2 linked regions of the Occultella kanbiaonis genome follow. The protein of the gene in region 1 interacts with the protein of each later gene in a pairwise test. Links are inferred from orthologs where the notes say so. Each region holds a gene or a part of one and is shown on either strand. Other genes may lie near its edges. The genes, in order: rpe and eno.

Region 1 (7,302 bases):
ACACCGTGCAGGCGCCGGTCGAGCACGGTCAGGCCGGGCTTCGGCTCCGCGTTCGGCCGGATCAGGACCGCCTCGGACTGCAGGATCGGGTCACCGAAGACCTGCAGTCCGGCCGCCCGCAGGGTGCTGCCGGTCTCCACGACGTCGGCGACCAGATCGGCGACGCCGAGCTGGACCGTGGACTCGATGGCACCGTCGAGACGCACCACGTCGGCCGTGACGCCCCGGTCGGTCAGGTAGTTGCGCACCAGCACCTCGTAGGAGGTGGCCACGCGCTTGCCCTCGATGTCCTCGAGCCGGCTCACGCTGCCCTCCGGTCCGGCGAACCGGAACGTCGAACCGGCGAAGCCGAGCGCCCGATGTTCCAGAGCGTCCACGCCGGAGTCCAGGAGCAGGTCCCGTCCCGTGATCCCGGCGTCGACCACGCCGGCACCGACGTACACGGCGATGTCCCGGGGACGCAGGAAGAAGAACTCCACGTCGTTCTCCGGGTCCGGCAGGACCAGTTCACGACCACCGTCGCGGCGCTGGCGGTAGCCCGCCTCGCGGAGCATGTTGGTGGCGGGCTCGGAGAGGGAGCCCTTGTTCGGCACGGCGATTCGCAACACGTCGTCAACCTTGTTGGTTCGTGCCCCGGCGAACGGGGCGAAGTTTCGGTGGCTTGCTTCCAGGCGTGCGGTGCCGCCGCTCAGAGGTGGCGGTACACGTCCTGCGGGGTGAGGCCCTTCGCGACCATGAGCACCTGCAGGTGGTAGAGCAGCTGGGAGATCTCCTCGGCCGTCTCGGCGTCGGTCTGGTACTCCGCGGCCATCCACACCTCGGCGGCCTCCTCGACGATCTTCTTGCCGATGGCATGCACGCCCGCGTCCAGCTGCGCCACCGTGCCCGAACCCTCGGGTCGGCTGATGGACTTCTCCCGCAGTTCGGCGTACAGGTCGTCGAAGGTCTTCACGCCCCGAGCCTACTCGGCACCGATCAGGTCGTTGGTGTACGCCTCCGATGCTGAGACGGGCTCGGTGATCAGCCCGGTCCGCGTCATGAACTCCGCCATCTGCTCCCAGGTCGCGTCGTCCTGGGTCCCCCACGGGCCCTCGAGGTCGCCGTAGAGCGGGATGGTCTCCTCTGCGGTGGCCAGGGTGATGGCCTCCTGCTCGGCGGTCACGGTGCCCGGGACCTCCTCGGCGGCGGCGTCGACGGCGACCTGCGGGTCCGCAGCGATGTCGGCGACCGCACGCCCGACGGCGGTGATCACCGCTGCGAGTGCGTCTGGTTCGGCGGCGAGCACGTCGTCCGTGGTGCCCAGGCCGATGCCGACGAGCGGGATGTCGGTCCCGATCGGGACGCCGCGGACCGCCAGGCCGGTGGCCCGGAACTGCGGGATGTCGTTGTTGGCGTAACCCATGACGGCGTCGACGTGCCCCTCGGCCAGGGCGCTCTGCTGGGTGAACCCGACGTGCTCGATGGTGACGTCGTCGGTGGTCAGGCCGGCGGCGTCGAGCATGGCGAGCAGGCCGAAGTAGGTCTCGCCGAACGGGCCCGGGACCCCGATGCTGTGCCCGGCGAGGTCGGCCGCGGAGGTGATCTCGGAGTCCTCGGGGACGATGAGCGTGACCGGGTAGGTCTGGTAGAGGGTTGCGATGCTGACCACCGGGGTGCCCTGGGAACGGGCCTGCAGCATCTCGTCGCCCCCGGCGACGACGACGTCCTCGGTGCCACCGGCCAGGGCGCCGAACAGGTCCTCCGACTCGCCGTGGTGCCGCAGGGTCACGTCCACCCCGGCCTCCTCGAAATAGCCCTGCTGCGCCGCGACGTAGAACGGGGCGAACTGGACGTTCGGCACGTACGTCAGGCCGATGGTGAGCTCGGGCAGAGCAGTAGCCCCGCCGTCGGGCTCGTCGGCGCCGCAGGCACCGAGCGCGAGGGTGAGGGCCGCGGCGCCGGTGAGCGCCGCGAGGATGCGGACGGGGTGCGCGGTCAGAGCCATTGGATGCGCCTTTCGAAGGAGCGGATGAGGTAGAAGACGCCGATCGCGAGGGCGACGAGCGCGACGAGCACGGCGAACATGCCCTCGATGTCGGAGCGGTCCCGGTAGACGGACAGCAACAGGCCGAGGCCCTGGCCGCCCATCACGAACTCCCCCACCACGGCCCCGGTGACGGACAGCACGAAGCCGTTCCGGATGCCGGCGAGCAGGGCGGGCAACGCGAGGGGGCCCTCGATGTGGACGAGCAGGCGCCAGCGCCCGGCGCCGTCGACCTTCGCGGCGCCGATCACGTCCGGGTCGAGGGTGCTCAGGCCGAGGGTGGTGTTCACGAAGATCGGGAAGAAGACCAGCAGGGCGCACAGCAGTGCGGTGGGCAGCAGGCCGTAGCCGAACCAGACCACCAGCAGCGGGGCGAGGGCGACGGCGGGGATCGCCTGGGAGGCGGCGAGGTAGGGCCCGATCGCGGAGGCCACGAGGCGGGACCGGGCGACGAGGTAGCCCAGCGGAACGGCTACGGCCAGCCCGAGCAGGCTGCCGAGCACGGCCTCGGTCAGGGTGTGCCCGGCGAAGCCGAGCAGGCCGCCCTCACGCAGTTCGAGGACGAAGCGGGAGGCCACCGCGGTGGGTGTCGGGAGGACCCGGTCCGGCAGCACTGTTGCCAGTCCCTGCCACGCGAGCAGTCCGAGCGCGCCGAATGCGACGGGTGCGACGAGTTCCTCGCGGGCCACCTGCCGTTCTCCTTCCCCAGGCGTACCCCGGGGAAGGACGGCGCACCGCGCGTCCGTCCGTCGGCGCCGGGATCGACCCGACGCCGCGTGCATCCTCCCATCCGGACTTTAACCGTCGGTCCTGGAGTTCCACCAGGTCAACCGACCACCGACGAGCAGTGGCCGGGTCGCGGACTATCACCGCCGGCTCGGACTTTCACCGACCCCGGAGCACGTTCTTGCTGATCCGATTCTGACACACTCGGGCAGCCCCACGCGTATGAGGACGGTCACGCCCGGATCGCGAGACGCCCTGTGCCGGGGTTGCGGGCAGGCAGCGACGCCGGGTTCGGCGTCAGCCCTGGTACGCCGCCTCGGCGAGCTCGCGCAGGGCGGCGATCTCGGCGTTCGGGTCGTCGGCCGAGTAGACGGCGGAGCCCGCCACGAACATGTTCGCGCCGGCCTGCGCGGCGGCGCCGATCGTGGTCCGGGACACGCCACCGTCGACCTGCACCCAGATGTCGGCGCCGAGCCCGGTGATGGCGTCCCGGGTGCGCCGGATCTTCGGCAGGGTGCCCTCGATGAAGGACTGACCCCCGAACCCGGGTTCCACCGTCATGACGAGCACCATGTCGAACTCGGGCAGCAGGTCCAGATAGGGCTCGATGCCGGTGCCGGGCTTCAGCGCGATCGCCGCCCGGGCGCCGCGCTTGCGCAGCTCGCGCGCGAGCCGGACCGGTGCGCTGGACGCCTCCACATGGAAGGTGACCGACCGTGCGCCGGCCTCGGCGAACGCGGGGGCCCAGGTGTCCGGGTCCTCGATCATCAGGTGCACGTCGGCGGGCAGCTCGATGCGGGCGAGGAGCCGCTCCACCACCGGAAGCCCGAAGGTGAGGTTCGGCACGAAGTGGTTGTCCATGACGTCCAGGTGCACGAAGTCGGCGGCGGAGATCCGCCCGACCTCACCGGCCAGGTCGGACAGGTCGGAGTTCAGCACGCTGGGAGAGATGAGGATGCCCATACGGGCGAGCGTAGTGCTGCGCGAGGTCAGGCCCGGATCAGTGCCAGGAACATCGCGTCCGTGCCGTGCCGGTGCGGCCAGAGCTGCACGTACGGGCCGTCCAGGTCGCCGAGCGGTTCGGCGCTCACGCCGGCGAGCACCTCGACGGCGTCCAGGAGCGTCGCGCCGTCGGTGCGCTTGAGCACGTCCTCGACGACGAACCTGGTCTCGGCCAGGTGCGGCGAGCAGGTGACGTACGCGACGACCCCACCGGCGCGGGTGGCGGCCAGGGCGGATGTGAGCAGTTCTCGTTGGAGCTGGCCGAGGGCCGACAGGTCCGACGGCGAGCGGCGCCATCGCGACTCGGGTCGCCGCCGCAGCGCCCCGAGGCCGGTGCACGGCACGTCGACGAGGACCCGGTCGTAGCGTCCGGGCTCGGTGCCGCCGATCTCCCGCCCATCGCCGGTGCGGACCTCGATGCCGGGCAGCAGGCCGCGCACGGCGGTCATGGACTGTTCGACGAGCCTGGCCCGGTGCTCGGCGACCTCGTTGGCGACGAACAGCCCGTCCGGCGCCCGCTGGGCCAGCAGGGCGGCGGACAGCGCGGCCTTCCCACCCGGGCCCGCGCACAGGTCCAGCCAGGTGCGGTCCGGACCCTCCACGGGCACGGCCGCGGCCGCGAGGGCGACGAGCTGGCTCCCCTCGTCCTGGACGCCGATGCGCCCCGAACGCACGGCTTCGAACGCGCCGGGGTCACCGCCGCGAAGCACGAGAGCGGTCGAGGCCCACCGGCCGGGGTCCGCGTCGGGCACGTCCTCGGGCGCGGCCAGACCGGGACGCACCACCAGATTCACCGCCGGGGAGGCGTTGTCGGCCTCCAGCAGTGCCTCGAGGTCGCCGTCACCGGGACCGGTCTGCGCGAGTGCCGAGCGCATGGCCCGGACCACCCAGGCCGGGTGCGAGTGGACCGCGGCCAGGCGGGCGGTCTCGTCCTTCGCATCGGCGCCGATCAGGTCCAGCCACTCGGCGAGGGGGCGTTCGGTGATGCGCCGGAGGACGGCGTTGACGAGTTGGGAGGGTCCGGTGCCGCAGGTGGACCGGGCCAGACCGACGGTCTCGGAGACGGCCGCGTGACCGGGCACCCGCATGCCGAGGACCTGGTGGGCGCCGAGCCGCAGCACGTCGAGGACCTCGGCGTCGAGGCTCGTGGCGTCGCGGCGGGAGGCATGGGCGATGATCGCGTCGTAACGGCCCTGCATCCGGAGCGTGCCGTAGGTGAGCTCGGTCGCGAACGCCGCGTCCCGGCCGCGGATCTGCCGCTCGGTCAGGACCGGGGGCAGCACCAGGTTGGCGTAGGCGTCGGTGGCCGCGACCGACCGCAGCACGTCGTATGCGGCGCGGCGTGCGGGGTCTGTGCCGCGGTTGCGCTCGGAGGGGCGGGAGGAGGTGCGCTGTGAGTCGGGGCGCCGGCCGCGGTCGCGCGAGCCCCGGCCCTGAGCCGGCCGGCCCGATCCACGGCCGCCCCGCTGCCCGCCGCCCGAGCCGTGGCCACTGTCCCGGTCCCCGCCGGGGTCACGGCCACCGCCCTGGTTCCCGCCGCCCTCAGACATCGGAGCCGACCTCCACCCGGTCGAAGGAGGCGTCCGCGGGCAGCCGTGCGCCGCGCAGCCAGTCCGAGGCGGCCATCCAGCCGCGACCCGGCGGGGCGATCGCGTCGAGCCGGACCGCCTCCGAGCCGGTCCCGACCAGCACGGCGCCGTCGACGTCCGCGAGCTGCCCCGGGGCAAGGCCGGCGTCCTCGACCACCGGCAGCACCGGGCCGAGCTTGTACCGATCGCCGTCGCGGGTGGTCCAGGCACCGGGGGCGGGCGTGCAGCCGCGGATCCGCCGGTCGATGGCAAGCGCCGGCAGCGACCAGTCGACGCGCGCGTCCGCGCTGTTCAGGCGGGGCGCGAGGCTGATCCCGTCGGTGGCCTGGGGCACCGGCCGGGCGGTGCCGGCCTCGATGGCGTCCAGCGTGGCCAGCATCAGCGCGGGCCCGGCCTCGGCCAGCCGGCCGAGCAGGTCCGCAGCCGTGTCCCGTCGCCGGATCGGCTCGGTGAGGGTGCCGTAGACGGGTCCGGTGTCCAGCCCGGCCTCGATACGGAACGTGCTCGCACCGGTCATGTCGTCGCCGGCCATGATCGCGTGCTGCACCGGGGCGGCGCCGCGCCAGGCGGGCAGCAGGGAGAAGTGCAGGTTCAGCCACCCGTGCCGGGGCAGCGACAACGCGGGGTCGCGCAGCAGCGCACCGTAGGCGACGACGGGTGCACAGTCGATGTCCAGCGCGGTCAGGGCCGCCAGCGTCTCCGCCTCGTGCGGCCGCGAGGAGGTGATGACCGGGACGCCGCGCTCGTCCGCGAGGGCGTGCACGGGACTCCGGGTGATCACGCGCTTGCGGCCGACCGGTGCCGGCGGCCGGGTGAGCACGCCCACCACGTCGTGGCTGGAGTCCAGCAGGGCCGCCAGGGTGGGCAGGGCGACGGCGGGGGTGCCCGCGAACAGCAAACGCATACGGGGCAGTCTAGGAGTCCGGGATGCCCAGCCCGAGCGCGACCAGGTCCGCGCGGAACGCCTGCGCGTCCGTGAACAGCAGCGCCTGGAAGCCCAGGTCCGCGGCCGCGGCCACGTTGGCCGGTGAGTCGTCGATGAATACCGTCTCCTCGGGCACGAGCCCGGTGGTGCGGATCAGCAGTTCGAAGATCGCGTGGTCCGGCTTCGCCAGGCCGACGGCGCCGGAGACCAGGATGTCCTCGAACTCGGTCAGCACCGGCGCGGCCCTCGGGGCGTGCTCGAACGTCTCGGCGGACCAGTTCGTCAGGCCGAGCACCCGCACCCCGGCGGCCATCAGGTCCCGTGCGATCTGCGCCGTGCCCGGGACCTCGCCGACCAGGGAGCGCTCGAAGTCACGCAGGTAGGCATCCATGTGGTGGACGTGGTCCGGCGCCCGGTCCGCGACCTCGGGCCGGGCCTGCGCCCAGGTGCGGCCTGCGTCCAGGGACCGGTTCAGGGTCGGGAAGTCGACGGCTGCCATGAACTCGGCGACCTCGCCCTCGCTGAGCCGGCCCTCGAAGACCGCCACCGGGTCCCAGCGGATCAGGACGTTGCCGAGGTCGAACACGACGGTGGTGATGGTCCGGTCGATCTTGGTCACGCGGGGGCCTCCTGGCCTGGGCGGTGTGATGGAACTCACCACAAGTGGTCGGGGTCGATGCGGACCCGAACGACGCCGGGTTCCTTGCGGGCACTGCGGATCGCCTGCGCCTGGGCCAGTGCGACGCTCAGCTCGTCCCCGGCGCGGCGGTCGATGCGCACCAGGGTACGCAGCATCTCCTCCTCCGCGGCCTGTTCCGGGCCGCCGGCGTCCTCGACCGGCACCGGGCCGAGGACCTCCGCCTCGGCCGGCAGACGCAGGTGCCGCATCATCGAAGCGAGCGCGCCCGAACCGCCGGTGAGGGTGGCGAGCCGCACCAGCGGCGGGAACGAGAGCTCCTGCCGCTCGCTGAGCTCGCGCCCGGCGTGCCCGACGGGGTCCCAGCGCACCAGGGCCTGCACGGGCACCGGGGCACCCT
Region 2 (7,228 bases), 1.5 Mb from region 1 along the record:
CGATCCCCCGGCGGCGGCGACCTCGGCGGCCACCCGCGAGATCACCTCGAACCAGATCAGCGCACCGGCGGCGATCACGTCCACCCGGCCGGGGTGCAGGTAGGGCAGGGCGACCCGTGCGGCACGGTCCATCGCGACCAGGTCCTGGCAGGCCGCCAGCGCCTCGTCGACCGGCAGCACGGCCCCGTCGATCCGCTCCGGGCGGTAGGTGTCCAGGCCGAGGGCGTGGGCGGTGACGGTGGTGACGGACCCGGCGACGCCGACCAGGGTGGCCACCTGGCCGAGCGGCACCCGTGCCGCGGCATCGTCGAGGAGCGTGCGGATGACCGCCGCGGCCGCCTCGACCTGCCCCGGGGTGGGCGGGTCGTCGCGCAGGTGCCGCTCGGTCAGCCGCACCGATCCGATGTCCAACGAGATGGACGCCGTCGGGCTCGTCCGCCCGAGGACCAGCTCGGAGGACCCACCGCCGATGTCGACCACGAGGTAGGGGGCCTCGGCCCGCGGCCCGATCCCACTGATCACGCCCGCGAAAGAGAGGGAGGCTTCCTCGGACCCGGAGATCACCTCCGCCGGAACGCCGAGACGGTCCCGGATGCCGTCGAGGAACTCGTCCCGGTTGCTCGCGTCACGGGTCGCCGAGGTGGCCACGAACCGGATCGCCTCGACGCCGTGTTCCCGGCACAGCTGCGCATAGGTCTCGGTCGCGGTGAGGGTGCGAGCCAGCGCGACCGGGTCGAACCGGCCGGTCGCGTCCACGCCCTGCCCGAGCCGGACCATCTCCAGCCGCCGGACCACATGCGTCAGCGAGCGCCGGTCCGGGGATCGGTCCGCGATGAGCAGCCGGATGGAGTTCGTTCCGCAGTCGATGGCAGCCACACGAGTCACCCCCACAGCCTCCCACCTCCGGGCGTCAACAGGTGCAGCGATCCGGTCTCCAGACATCCGCGATGAGCGCGAGGGCCTCGTCGCCGAGCGGATTCACGCCGGGCCCGGCTGCGAGCGAGTGCGCAACGAGCACGTGCAGGCACTTCACCCGGGTGGGCATGCCGCCGGCGGAGATGCCGTCGATCTCGGGGACCTCGCCCAGTTCGGCCCGCTGGGCGAGGTAGTGCTCGTGCGCGCGGCCGTACGCGGCAGCGAGGTCGGAGTCCTGGGTGAGCCGCTCGGACATCTCCCGCATCACCCCGCTCGCCTCCAGGGTGCTCACGGCGGCGACGGCACCCGGGCTGGTCAGGTAGAACGACGTGGGGAACGGCGTGCCGTCCTCCAGGCGGGGGGCGGTCCGGACCACCGTCGGGCGACCGCACACGCACCGGGCCGCCACGGCCACGACACCCCGGGCGGGGCGGCCGAGCTGCTCGGCGAGCACGTCCAGGTCGGCGGCGCTCACGCCGTCCGAGGTCGCGGCAGCAGGTGTCGCGACAGCAGGAGACACAGCGGCAGGGGTCACATCGTCAGGAGACACACGATCACTTTCGGGGCCGGTCATCAGTCGGAGACCTCCCCGGCCACCTGGACGGAGTCCCACACGGTCAGATACCACGGGCCGGTCGGGGGCACGCTCACGGGTCCGTTCTCGGCAGGGTCGGCGGCCGGCTCCTCGCCGGTGATCGTCTCGGGGTCGACCACCCGGTAGGGGGTCTCCCCCGGCATCACGAAGCCGAGCCGGTCGCGCGCTCTTGCCTGCACGTAGGCGTCGTCGTTCCACTGCTCGACGGCGTCGGTCAGTTCGGCGTTGCGCTGCTCGGCGGCCACGATCTGGGCGCTCAGCTCACGGTGGCGTTCCTGCTGGGTGATGTACGCGCGCAGCGTGGGGGCGAGCACGATGAAGGCCATCAGGATCACCACGAACAGCACGAGGGTGCGGACGGTGATCTGCCGCGGCGCCTTGTGCACCTCGGTGGTGGCGCCGGCCTGCTTCGCCGCGCTCGCCCGGCGGGCGGCCGTCGGCTTCGCGGCCGGCTTGGCGGCGGGCTTCGCGGCAGACCTCGTTGCGGGCTTCGCGCCGGACTTCGCGGCGGCCGACCCCGACCGCGGCGTGCGCGCGGAGGTCGCACGCGCACCCGTGGCGGCGCGGCTCGACGTGGCGGGCCGATTCGTCGTCGCCACGGACCCGCTCGAGCGCGGGGCGGCTGGACGTCGGGGACTCACTCCCTCATGTTCTCTCACGGCGCGGGGTTTTCGGCGGAGCAGCAGGGCGTGAGTCGTGCCACAACAGGATAGGGATGCCCACCGACATCGGCCCGGCGTCGGCCCGGCATCGGCCCGGCATCGGGCCGTGAACGCCGACGGCGGGCGGCCCCTCCAGAGGGGACACCCGCCGTCGTTCCGCCTTGCCGGCGGTGCGAACCGAAGCAGCAACGCGCCGCTGCGGCTCAGCCGCGCTGTGACTCAGGCGCTCGGGCCGTTCCAGCGCGGGAACGCCGAACCACCCGCGTACCGGCCCGAGCTGTCCAGCTCGTCCTCGATACGCAGCAGCTGGTTGTACTTGTTGATGCGCTCGCCGCGGGCGGGCGCACCGGTCTTGATCTGGCCGGCGTTCACGGCCACGGACAGGTCCGCGATCGTGGTGTCCTCGGTCTCGCCGGAGCGGTGCGAGACCATCGCGGTGAACCCGTTGCGCTGGGCCAGGGTCACTGCGTCCAGCGTCTCGGTCAGGGTGCCGATCTGGTTCAGCTTGACCAGCAGCGAGTTGGCGGAGCCGAGCTCGATGCCCTTCGCGAGGCGCTCGGGGTTCGTGACGAACAGGTCGTCGCCGACGAGCTGGACCTTGTCGCCGACCTTGCCGACGAGCTCGGCCCAGGAGTCCCACTCGTCCTCGGACAGCGGGTCCTCGATCGAGACCAGCGGGTACTCCGCCACGAGGGTCTCGTAGTAGGCGACGAGGTCGGCCGGCGAGGTGGCCTTGCCCTCGAACTGGTAGGCACCATCGGAGAAGAACTCCGTGGCCGCCACGTCAAGGGCGAGCGCGACGTCCCGGCCCGCGGTGAAGCCGGCCTTCTCGATCGCGACCAGGATCAGGTCGAGCGCGGCGCGGTTGGAGTCGAGGTTCGGCGCGAAGCCGCCCTCGTCGCCGAGGCCGGTGGCCAGGCCGCGGTCCTTGAGCACGGACTTGAGTGCGTGGTAGACCTCGGTGCCCCAGCGCAGGCCCTCCTTGAAGGTGCCCGCACCGATCGGGGCGACCATGAACTCCTGGATGTCCACGTTCGAGTCGGCGTGCGAGCCGCCGTTGAGGATGTTCATCATCGGCACCGGCAGCACGTGTGCGTTCGGCCCGCCGATGTAGCGGAACAGGGACAGGTTGGCGCTCTCGGCGGATGCGCGGGCGGCGGCGAGGGAGACGCCGAGGATGGCGTTCGCACCGAGCTTGCCCTTGTTGGAGGTGCCGTCCAGGTCGATCAGGGTCTGGTCGAGGTGTCGCTGGTCCGCGGCGTCGAGGCCGAGGATCTCGGGGGCGATGACGTCGGTGACCGCGGCGACGGCGTTCTGCACGCCCTTGCCCAGGTAGCGGCCCTTGTCGCCGTCGCGACGCTCCACGGCTTCGAACGCACCGGTCGACGCGCCCGACGGGACGGCGGCGCGTGCGAACGAGCCGTCCTCCAGCGCCATCTCGACCTCGACGGTCGGGTTGCCGCGCGAATCGAGGATCTCGCGCGCTCCTACGGCCTCAATGGTGGCCACAGTGACTCCTTCAATGTTGTGGTGTTCAGGTTCGGTGAGCCACGGTCCACGATAGTGGCCCGGGACGTGTCGGTTCAGAGCGGGAGATCCCGTTCGGCGGCGCGGATCCTGGCCTCCAGGGCCCGGGTCTGCGCCCGCAGTGCTGCCTCGGCGTCGACGTGCTCGGCGTCCGCGCGGCGCACCAGTTCCAGCAGGGCGGCACCGATGATCTCCGACGGCGCAGGCTCGGTCGCCGGGTCCGGTGCGGGCCCGCCGTGGTCCGGTTCGAGACCGGCCGGTTCGAGGCCCGCCTTGCGGGCCCGGCCGAGGACCTTCTGCGCGCGGGCGAGGGCCGGCAGGTGTGGTGGGACGCCGTCGAGGATCGACTCGCGGGCCTTCTCCTGCGCCTTGATCGCGTCCCAGTTCCGGTTCACGTCGGCCGGCGTCAGCGCGGCGTCACCCGCGTCGGCGGCGAACACGTGCGGGTGGCGGCGCACCAGCTTGGCCACGAGCGTGCGGGCGACGTCGTCGATGTCGAAAGCGACGCCGTCGGACGCCTCGGTGGCGACCCGAGCGTGGAACAGCACCTGCAGCAGCAGGTCGCCGAGCTCCTCCTGGAGCGCGGCGGCATCACCGGACTCGGCGGCCTCCGCGACCTCGTGGGCCTCCTCGATCGCGTACGGGGCGAGCGAGGCGTGGGTCTGCTCGGCGTCCCACGGGCAGCCGCCCGGGGAGCGCAGCCGGTTCATCACGGCCACCGCGTCGAGGAGAGCGCCACCTGGGCGGTCGGCCTCGCCGGGACCGGGGATGCTCATCCGGCGACCGGGGCCTCGGGTGCGAGGATCCAGTCGGGAGTGACGGCTGCGATGGCGTTGGTCTCGGCGTCCCACTCACCGTAGCGGGGGCTGATCACGACTTCGGAGGCCGTCAGCCGCGCGTTGGCATCGTCGAGGATCGCCTGGCCGTCCGGGCTCTGGCTGAGGTCGCCCTGGGCGAGGATCATCCGGGTCACCCGCAGGGTGTCCGCGGTGTAGTCGGCGACCGGCACGCCCTGAGCGGCCGCGGTGGCCTCGAGCACCTCCTGCGCCTGCTGATCGGAGTAGGCGATCCCGTTCTCGGAGGCGACCTGGAGGAACTGCGGGGCCGCGATCAGCAGCTGGAGCACCTGCGTGGGCACGGGGTCCGCGGTCAGCATCGGGGAGAGCTGGGTGTCCGTGGTGGCCAGCGTGTTCTCGGTGATGCGGCTGCCGTCCACGACGGCCGCGGCGCCCGGGTTCGCGGAGCAGGCGGTGAGGGCCAGGGCGCCCACGGCCAACGAACCGGTGATCTTGAGGAGGCGAGACGTTGTGACCACCGAGGCGAAACCCTTCACGCGCGAACAGATACCGGAGCCATCGTATCGTCAGCGGTACTCGACGGCGACGACGCGCTCGACCGCCCCGGCCGACCCCGGCCACGGCCTGGGCGGCCGTGGTCCGGATGGCCGCCCGCGGGTGTGCCGAACGCGCAGGTCAGGCCGCCGTGCGTGCACCCTTCGCGAGGGAGCGCCCGTACTCGCGGGCCAGGTCCTCGGCCTCCGCGTGCATACGGGCGGCGACGTCGGAGAACTCGTCGAGGGCCGGGTTCATGCCGACGAGCGTGAACTCCGTCTCGACCACGTCGAGGTCCAGGTTCCAGACATCCTCGAGGATGCGACGCATCCACGGCGTCGCGTGGTCCCATCCCTCTCGCGGGGTCCCCGCGCCGTACGCGCCGCCACGGACCGTGGCGAGCACCGCGCGCTTGCCGGCCAGGCTCGGCGAGTCGCCGGGGGCCAGCCGCGGGTCGGTGAGCGCCAGGTCCGTCCAGGTCTTGAAGTGCTGGGAGACCCCGAAGTTGTACAGCGGCACCGCCAACAGCAGCACGTCCGCGGCGAGGAGCTCGTCGGCCAGCTCGGCCGCGAGGTCGACGGCCCCTTGCTGCTGCGTGGAGCGTCCGGTCGGCGGCGCGTAGGCGGCATGCGGCCAGGCGTCGGCCGGAATCGGGTCGCGCCCGAGGTGGCGGGTGGCCACCTCGCCGTCCGGGTGCTGGGCGCGCCACTCGGACTCGACGATGTCGGCGATCCGGCTGCTGTGCGAGCCCTCGAGTCGAATGCTGGCGTCGAGGCGGAACAGGGTGGGCATGGGACCTCCGTGCAGATCAATGCACTAGCGGGATGCGAGCGCTCGCAGAAACATAGCACTAGCAAAAAAAGAGCACCAGACTTCCGAGCAGGGTAAACTCAGCGGATGTCTGCCGATGCCCACACCCACGCGGAGTGCGACACCGGCGTGCGCCGGGCGTTCGACCTGCTGGGCAAGCGGTGGAGCGGGCCTATCCTCTCGGTCCTGCGGAACGGGCCGATGAAGTTCTCCGAACTGCGCCGAGCCGTCGGTCCGATCACGGACTCGGTCCTGGCCGACCGGCTGGTCGATCTCGCGGACTTCGGGGTGGTGGTGCGATCCGAGACCGATGGTCGCCCGCCCCAGATCGCCTACGCGCTGACCGCGCGCGGAGAGAGTCTGCAGCCGATCCTCGACCAGCTCGGCCAGTGGGCCGCGAGCGAGCTGGGCCGTTCCGAGGCCGACGCGACCGACGTCTCGGCGTAGTCGCCGACGCCTGACCCGTGCGCCGGCAGGTCACCCGACGCCGCCGGCATCCTCGCTCGTCGGATCGTCAGCGGTACTCGTCGGCGACGACGCGCTCGACCTCCGCGGCTGACTCCGGGAACAGGGTGGTCAACAGGAGCCGGTAGAAGCGGGCCGTGTCCGCGCCGATGGCGACGCGGGCGTTGGCCGCGGTGCCCGGGAAGTCGCCGGTGCGGGCCACCAGAGACCTGCCCTCCTGCTCGCCGTCGACGGCGATGGTGACGTCGGCCTCGGCGGTCGCGATCACCTCGGGGTCGAGCAGGTAGGCGGCGGCGAGCGGGTCGTGCAGGTCGAACGACAGGCTTCCGTTGGCAGCGAACGCGAAGTTCGCGTAGGTGCGTGTGATCGCGTGGATGAAGCGGGACACCGGGGTGTCCAGGCGGAGCAGCAGCTCGCCGATGCCCGGCGTCAGGTCCGCCTCGGCGGTCGCGTCCAGGCCGACCATGACCACGTCGGGGAAGCCCGCGGAGAACACGGCCTCCGACGCCGCCGGGTCGCACCAGAGGTTGAACTCGGCCCACTGCGTCATGTTGCCCCCGCCCTCCGCTCCACCCATGAGCACCAGGGACCGGACGTTGCCGGCGAACGCCGGGTCGGCCGCGACGGCTGCCGCGACGTTCGTCAGCGGGCCGAGCGTGAGCAGCGTGACCTCGCCCGGGTGGGCGGCGGTGTGCGAGAGGAGGAAGTCGACGGCGGACTCCTCCCGTTCGCGCATGGTCACCGTCCGGCCACCCTCGCCGCCGAGCCCGTCGGCACCGTGCACGTCCGGGCTGAACTCCCGGCCACGGGCGGCCCTGCCCTCGCTGCCGCGGTACACGCCGATGTCGGTCCGGCCGGCGACCTCCAGGAGACGCAATGCGTTCCCGGTCACCTGGTCCAGGTCGGCGTTGCCGCCGACGGTC

Evidence for each region.
Region 2: the proteins of rpe (region 1) and eno interact in binary tests that used the Escherichia coli proteins (3 or more experiments, as listed by UniProt). The link is inferred for Occultella kanbiaonis from one-to-one orthologs.

What each region holds. Positions count from the first base shown.
Region 1 is NZ_CP046175.1:2,832,032-2,839,333, forward strand. What follows is about bases 1,880-4,773. They hold rpe (ribulose-phosphate 3-epimerase), read right to left. Parts: upstream 3,713-4,773; coding sequence 3,047-3,712; downstream 1,880-3,046. Other genes in these bases: GKS42_RS13100 (ABC transporter substrate-binding protein), read right to left, coding at 1,880-1,984; GKS42_RS13105 (ABC transporter permease), read right to left, coding at 1,975-2,712; GKS42_RS13115 (RsmB/NOP family class I SAM-dependent RNA methyltransferase), read right to left, coding at 3,739-4,773. Also shown: hisG (ATP phosphoribosyltransferase), read right to left, coding at 1-608; GKS42_RS13095 (phosphoribosyl-ATP diphosphatase), read right to left, coding at 689-952; more of GKS42_RS13100, read right to left, coding at 962-1,879; more of GKS42_RS13115, read right to left, coding at 4,774-5,301; fmt (methionyl-tRNA formyltransferase), read right to left, coding at 5,294-6,244; GKS42_RS13125 (HAD family hydrolase), read right to left, coding at 6,255-6,884; GKS42_RS13130 (primosomal protein N'), read right to left, coding at 6,920-7,302. UniProt on the Escherichia coli protein: Catalyzes the reversible epimerization of D-ribulose 5-phosphate to D-xylulose 5-phosphate.
Region 2 is NZ_CP046175.1:4,291,694-4,298,921, forward strand. What follows is about bases 1,537-4,356. They hold eno (phosphopyruvate hydratase), read right to left. Parts: upstream 3,682-4,356; coding sequence 2,392-3,681; downstream 1,537-2,391. Other genes in these bases: GKS42_RS19745 (FtsB family cell division protein), read right to left, coding at 1,537-2,109; GKS42_RS19755 (nucleoside triphosphate pyrophosphohydrolase), read right to left, coding at 3,756-4,356. In the rest of the region: GKS42_RS19735 (Ppx/GppA phosphatase family protein), read right to left, coding at 1-885; GKS42_RS19740 (DUF501 domain-containing protein), read right to left, coding at 911-1,390; more of GKS42_RS19745, read right to left, coding at 1,489-1,536; more of GKS42_RS19755, read right to left, coding at 4,357-4,475; GKS42_RS19760 (SurA N-terminal domain-containing protein), read right to left, coding at 4,472-5,014; GKS42_RS19765 (FMN-dependent NADH-azoreductase), read right to left, coding at 5,172-5,822; GKS42_RS19770 (winged helix-turn-helix transcriptional regulator), read left to right, coding at 5,928-6,287; GKS42_RS19775 (nucleoside hydrolase), read right to left, coding at 6,355-7,228. UniProt on the Escherichia coli protein: Catalyzes the reversible conversion of 2-phosphoglycerate (2-PG) into phosphoenolpyruvate (PEP). It is essential for the degradation of carbohydrates via glycolysis.